3 regions of the Pseudarthrobacter woesei genome follow, and region 2 is predicted to be linked to each of the others. Evidence: riboswitches for the same ligand, from Rfam matches in the RefSeq annotation. Region 2 holds a riboswitch; each other region holds the start of a gene.
The links. Region 2 has a riboswitch for S-adenosylmethionine ahead of ACZYZE_RS06085 (aminotransferase class V-fold PLP-dependent enzyme). Riboswitches for the same ligand answer to the same signal wherever they lie in the genome.

Region 1: another riboswitch for S-adenosylmethionine. It lies ahead of metX (homoserine O-acetyltransferase MetX); the one in region 2 lies ahead of ACZYZE_RS06085 (aminotransferase class V-fold PLP-dependent enzyme).
Region 3: another riboswitch for S-adenosylmethionine. It lies ahead of ACZYZE_RS11015 (DUF1737 domain-containing protein); the one in region 2 lies ahead of ACZYZE_RS06085 (aminotransferase class V-fold PLP-dependent enzyme).

Annotation. Positions count from the first base shown of each region.
Region 1 is NZ_JBVAYU010000005.1:65,048-67,299, forward strand. Features, by position in the region: gene ACZYZE_RS09095 (bifunctional o-acetylhomoserine/o-acetylserine sulfhydrylase) at 1-856, shown strand, start outside; SAM riboswitch class IV at 967-1,083, shown strand; gene metX (homoserine O-acetyltransferase MetX) at 1,095-2,252, shown strand, end outside.
Region 2 is NZ_JBVAYU010000003.1:136,080-138,331, reverse strand. Features, by position in the region: gene ACZYZE_RS06090 (glutamyl-tRNA reductase) at 1-896, shown strand, start outside; SAM riboswitch class IV at 984-1,097, shown strand; gene ACZYZE_RS06085 (aminotransferase class V-fold PLP-dependent enzyme) at 1,132-2,252, shown strand, end outside.
Region 3 is NZ_JBVAYU010000006.1:196,442-198,693, forward strand. Features, by position in the region: gene ACZYZE_RS11010 (hypothetical protein) at 1-686, shown strand, start outside; SAM riboswitch class IV at 821-935, shown strand; gene ACZYZE_RS11015 (DUF1737 domain-containing protein) at 1,042-1,290, shown strand; gene ACZYZE_RS11020 (rhodanese-like domain-containing protein) at 1,287-1,706, shown strand; gene ACZYZE_RS11025 (O-succinylhomoserine sulfhydrylase) at 1,707-2,252, shown strand, end outside.

The DNA of each region.
Region 1 (2,252 bases), on a different contig from region 2:
TGAAGTGGTCTCCAACCCCCGCCAGGACGTGCTCGATATCGAGGGCATCTCGAAGGTGGCCCACGAGGCCGGTGTGCCGCTGATCGTTGACAACACCCTGTCCACCCCGTACCTGATCCGCCCGATCGAGTGGGGCGCTGACATTGTGGTCCACTCCGCCACCAAGTACCTCGGCGGCCACGGCGCCGCGATCGCCGGCGTGATCGTGGACTCCGGCAACTTCGACTTCGGCAGGGACCCGGAGCGGTTCCCCGGCTTCAACACCCCCGATCCCAGCTACAACGGCCTCGTCTATGCCCGGGACCTCGGCAAGGACGGTGCCCTCGGCTCGAACCTTTCCTACATCCTCAAGGCCCGTGTCCAGCTCCTGCGCGACCTCGGCTCGGCGGTATCCCCGTTCAACGCCTTCCTCATCGCCCAGGGCATCGAGACCCTGAGCCTGCGCGTCGAGCGCCACGTCGCCAACGCCACCACGGTGGCCGAATGGCTGGAGGCACGGGACGACGTCGAATCCGTCGCCTACGCCGGGCTGCCGTCCAGCCCCTGGTACGAGCGCGGCCGCAAGTACGGCCCCAAGGGCACCGGCGCCGTCGTGTCTTTCAACATCGCCGGGGGAGCGGAGGCCGGACAGCGCTTCGTCGATGCCCTCGAACTGCACTCCCATGTGGCGAATATCGGCGACGTGCGCTCGCTGGTGATCCACCCGGCGTCGACCACCCACAGCCAGCTGACGCCGGAACAGCAGGCGATTGCCGGCGTGACCCCCGGCCTTGTACGGCTGTCGGTGGGCCTGGAGCACATCGACGACATCCTCGAGGACCTCGACGCCGGATTCCGCGCGGCCAAGGCCGTCTGAGGACTGCCGGCTCCCGGCGCACAGCCCCTTTCCGGGGTGCGGGGCGCCGGGAGTCATACGCGCGTCACAATCTTCGCCACAACGGCGCCTCAGTTCGTAGACTCAGTGAAGGTCATGAGTGCCAGCAGATAGCCCCGGCTTGCTGGCCGGCAACCCTCCTCTTGCGGCGGGGTGCCCCGGGTGAAGACCTGGCCTGCCGGTCAGCTGACGGCGGGCAAGCGCAAAGTTAGGTCCCCACATGAGCATTGCCGCCACCCGCAAGGGTGTATCCGGAAGCACCACCTCCCCCAACCCGGCTGCCGCGCCGGCAGAAACGGAGCGCCCGGAAACCGGACCGCCGGACACGGCGCGTTCCGACGAAGTTCCGGACGGGACCGTCCAATACCTCCGGATCGGGGACCTCGAACTCGAATCCGGCTCCCGGCTGCCGGACGTCACCCTCGCCTACGAGACGTGGGGAACGCTCAACGCGGACCGCTCCAATGCCGTGCTGATCGAACACGCACTGACCGGTGACACCCACGTCACCCGCGGCGCCGGCGAGGAACCGGGCTGGTGGGAGCAGCTCGCCGGCCCCGGCGCCCCCGTAGACACTGGCACGTACTTCGTTGTCTCCGTCAACATCCTCGGCGGCTGCTACGGCTCCACCGGCCCGTCCTCGCCGGCCCCCGACGGAAAACCCTGGGGCTCACGCTTCCCGCTGGTCACACTGCGGGACACCACCGCGGCCGAGGCCAGATTGGCCGATGCCCTCGGCATCCGCTGCTGGCACGCCGTCCTCGGCGGGTCCCTCGGCGGCGCCCGCGCCCTCGAATGGGCCGTCAGCCACCCAGAGCGGGTCCGGCGCTGCGCCGTGATCTCCGTCGGCGCCAGCAGCACCGCCGAGCAAATTGCCTTCGCCCAGGCCCAGACGCTCGCCATCCGCCAGGACCCCAACTTCAAGGGCGGGGACTACTACGGCGGCCCGGACCCGGAAGCGGGGCTCGCCCTGGCGCGCCGGATCGCGCACATCACCTACCGCTCCGCCGCCGAGCTGGACGGCCGCTTCGGCCGGAAGGCCCAGGAATCCGAGGCTCCGCTGGAAGCCGGTTCGCTGGCCGGCCGCGGACGCTACCAGGTGGAGAGCTACCTCGACCACCAGGGCAACAAGCTGGTCCGCCGCTTCGACGCGAACAGCTACATCGCCATCACCGAGGCGCTTATGAGCCACGATGTCTGCCGCGGCCGCGGCAGCCTCCGGGAAGCCCTGGCTCCGGCCACAGCGGACTTCCTGATAGCGGCTGTCGACTCGGACCGGCTGTACTTCCCGTCCCAGTCCCAGGCCCTCGCCGACGCCCTGCCGGGCGACGTCGCGGTGCACACCATCGAGGCGCCGATCGGACACGACGGCTTCCTG
Region 2 (2,252 bases):
CGGCGAAGGACGTTGGTTCCCGGACCGCGCTGAGCAGCGCCAGCAGGTCCATTGCGTCTGTGGCGCTCGACCTTGCCGGCGGATCCGGGCATCGGGCCCTCGCTGACACGACGGTGGTCCTCTTCGGCACCGGCGCCTATGCCGCCTGCGTTGCGGAGATCCTCAGAACCAGAGGGTGTACAACGATTTCTGTTTTCTCGCAGTCGGGCCGCTCGGGTGCATTTGTCGCGGCCAGGGGAGGAAGGGCGTTGACGGCCAGGGAATTACCCTCTGCCATTTCGCGGGCAGACGTCATCATTGGCTGCAGCGGCACCGGGACGCGTATCAGTGCAGCCACGCTAGCGGACTGGCGGGAGGCTGCGGGACATTCCCTCACCGTGATTGATCTCGCCCCCAGCCACGACTTCGATCCCCAGGTGGCGCAACTGCCGGGCATTGAACTAATTACCCTGGCATCCGTTCAGCTCGCCGCTCCCCCGGCAGACGCTGAGGCACTGCACCTCGCCCGGTCGCTGGTTCAGCAGGCCGCGCACCACTTCGAGGAGCACGAGGAAATCCGCGCCGTCGACACCGCTGTTGTTGCCCTGCGCCAGCACATCCAGGCGGTCCTCGAAGCCGAGATGGAACGGGTGCGGAAGCACCACGGCTGCGGCGCCCCGGCTGAAGAGGTGAACTTCGCCCTGCGGCGCATTGTAAGGCGGCTGCTCCACACCCCAACGGTCCGCGCCAGGGAACTGGCGACGGCCGGCCGCCAGAACGACTACACGGCGGCGCTGGAGGCGCTGTTCGGCCTCAGCGTTCAGCTCACCAGCCCGCGCCAACCCGGCATCGGCCGGCCGCCCGGGCCGGACCAGCAGCACTGCGAAGCAACGGAGCCGGAGACGGCGGCTTCGTAGCGTCGGCCGGCCGAGCCGCGTAACAAAGCGCTTCACATTGAGGCCCTCCCTTTTCGCCTCCAGCGCGGATGTCCTAGGCTCGAAGCAGGTCACGAGTGCCAGCGCTAAACCCCGGTTTGCTGGCCGGCAACCCTCCATTCGCGGCGGGGTGCCCCGGGTGACGACCTGGCCGGTCCTGAACGGACCCGGCAAGCGCGGATCCCCGGCATGCGGGATCCTTTTCGAGCGAGGTCCCATGACGACTGCCACTTTTCCTGCCACCCCCGGATTCCGCCGTGGCGCCGAAGCCGGAGGCCCGGACGACAGGTTCGCCATCGCCCGCCGCCCGCTGTCCGCGGTCACCGGCGCCGAGATCCAGGCTCCGCTGATCCAGGGCGGCCACGTCCGCTACGCCAACCTGGACTATGGCGCCTCCGCCCCTGCGCTGTCCGTGGTCTCGGCCTACCTGAACGAGATCCTGCCGTACTACGCAAGCGTCCACCGCGGCGCCGGCTACGCCTCCCAGATCAGCACGTCTGTTTACGAGAACGCCCGCACGATCGTCCGCGAGTTCGTGGGCGGACGTCCGGATGACTCCGTAATCTTCACCCGGAACACCACCGACTCGCTGAACCTGCTGGCCGGCTGCCTGCCGGTCGCCGGCGGCGTGCACACCGGCGAGGTGCTCTACCTCGACATCGAACACCACGCCAACCTGCTGCCGTGGCAGACCGTCCCGCACCGCAGCGTTGTGGCTGCCCCCACGGTGGCCGCGACGCTGGAGCGGCTCCGCGCGGAACTGTCCCACGGCGGCGTCAGCCTGCTCGCCGTCACGGGTGCCTCCAACGTCACCGGGGAAATCCTGCCGATCCGCGCACTGGCCGCGCTGGCCCACGAGTACGGCGCCAGGATCGTGGTCGACGCCGCCCAGCTGGCCCCGCACCGCCGGATCGACATCGCCGCGGACGACGTCGACTACCTCGCCTTCTCCGGTCACAAGCTCTACGCGCCGTTCGGCGCCGGCGTCCTGGTGGGCCGGCCGGACTGGCTCGACACCGGCACCCCGCACCTGGCCGGCGGCGGAGCCGTGCAGGATGCCCGGCTCGACACGGTCAGCTGGACCACCGGGCCGGCACGCCATGAGGGCGGCTCCCCCAATGTCCTGGGCGCCGCAACCCTCGCCCGGGCCACCCAGGTGATCGCTGCCCTGGATCCGGAGCAGTGGCAGGCCCACGAGAACACCATCCGGTCCTTCCTCGTCGAGGGGCTCCAGCGGATCGACGGCGTCACCGTCCACCAGATCTTCTCGGACTCTGCGGCCACGGACGATGAACCGGGCACCGGCACCATCGGCGTCGTCAACTTCTCGGTAGAGGG
Region 3 (2,252 bases), on a different contig from region 2:
TCCTCATTACCGGGTGCGTCAACACTGGAGCAGCGTATGTCCAGGAGTGGCAAAGCACGGGTTTTGCGGGCAGATCCGGTTTCGCCCCGCCGGGCAAGATGTGGCAGGACACTCTCTACTCGCCGTCGGGGTCATTCTCCTTCACGGAGGCGCTTGGCAGGGCAAATCCAGGAACGGCCCTCAAGTACCACACCATTAATCGCGACTCGCGGTGGGGCGGGGAGCCAGGCCCGACGTACAACCAGTACTTTGAAGGTGAGGATGGCGGTGCGGACGAGAACCTGTGGTTCTATCTTCGGCAGGGCGACTACGAGCAGGCGGCGGTCATCAATTGGAACCGTGAACCCGACATGCCCACGGTCCAGGGTGCGTCATTCGCCATCTTCCTTCACGCCGGCAATTCGCCCACCGTGGGATGCATTTCCACCGACCTGCACACGGTGACCCGGCTCCTTCAAAGGGCAACGCCCGGAGACCGGATCGTGATGGGAGTGGAGCCGGCTGTGTTCACCGCAGGTGCTAAAACCGCACCCGCCCCGAAAACTGGCGATGCAGGAATCCCGGCAAGCCCCAAGTCCGCCATGCCACAGTTGCCAGTAAAGACCCTGGCCGCCGGATTGGGCGCCGTCGCACTCCTGACCGGTGCCTTCGTTGTTGCTCGGAACCTCCGGCAGCGCCGTTTGTAACAGCAACGCGGGGTCATTTACGGCCCATCGCCGGGGGCGGGATGGGCCGTAAGTGACCCCGCGTTGACCGGTTCCCGTGACTTAACATGACGACGGCGGTGCGGGCCGGCGTCGGAGGTGTTACGTTTTTGGGGAGTAATGAGACCCGGTGCCAAGCCCTGACTGGCCGGTCGGCAACCCTCCCTTTCGCGGCGGGGTGCCTCAGGTGAATACTCGGCATATCGACCATTCGAGCTGCAAGCGTGAAAGAAGGAGATCCGTCGTGCCTGACGCGTCCGCCCCCGCTGTCCCAAGCACAGCACCCGCCCCGTCCCCCGCCGCCCCCGGCACACCCGCCGCAACGGCCGGGGAAAAGCTGGCCTACCGGCTGTTCACCGGCCCCGACGACCGCGCCTTTTGCGAGCGCGTTTCGACTGCCCTGGCCGAGGGATACGTGCTGCACGGAGGCCCCTCCGCCACGTTCAACGGCAGCAGCGTCATCGTTGCCCAGGCAGTGGTGCTGCCGGCCGCAATCGCCAGCGCGGACGCCGCCGTCGCCAACGCCGTCGATGATCTGGACAGCGACGGCTTCGGCTACGAAGAGACCATCGAGGGCCACGCGTGAGCTACGCCGGGGACCTCAGCCCGCAGGAAGCCTGGGCCAGGCTCGAGGCGGGCGCCCTCCTGGTGGACGTCCGCACCGAAGGCGAGTGGGCGCACATCGGCATTCCGGACACCGCGTCCGCGAACGGCTTGCGGAACGATCCGCTGTTCATCCAGTGGACCCTGGCCGGCGGCATCCCCAATCCGCAGTTCCTCCAGCAGCTCAAGCAGCAGGCCCCCCAAGAGCAAGGCACCGAACTGGTCTTCCTGTGCCGTTCCGGCGCCCGCTCCATCGCCGCCGCGAATGCCGCCACCGAGGCCGGCTTCACCTCGTACAACGTCCTCGAAGGATTCGAAGGCGAACCGGACCGGCACGGCGAACGGACCGTCAACGGCTGGAAGAACCGGGGCCTGCCCACCAACCGCGGAAAGCACTAGATGACATTCAACCCCGACGCCGCCGGCTGGAGCCCCGACACGCGGGCCGTCCGCGGCGGACTCGACCGCACCGGCTTCCAGGAAACCACCGAGCCGATTTTCCTCAACTCCGGTTTCGTCTTCGAATCCGCCGCCGCGGCGGAGCGCGCCTTCACAGGTGAGGACGAGCGCTTCGTCTACTCCCGCTACGGCAACCCGTCCGTGGCGACCTTCCAGGAACGCCTCCGGCTGCTCGAAGGCACCGAGGCGTGCTTTGCGACGGCGTCCGGAATGTCCGCTGTCTTCACGGCCCTCGGCGCCCTGCTGGCCGCCGGCGACCGTGTGGTCGCGGCCCGTTCGCTGTTCGGCTCCTGCTTCGTGATCCTCAACGAGATCCTGCCGCGCTGGGGCGTGGAGACGGTCTTCGTGGACGGCACCGATCTGGCGCAGTGGCGGGCTGCACTGGCCGAGCCGACGACGGCGGTCTTCTTCGAGTCGCCGTCGAACCCGATGCAGGAAATTGTGGACATCGCCGCCGTCTGCGAACTGGCCCACGCCGCCGGCGCC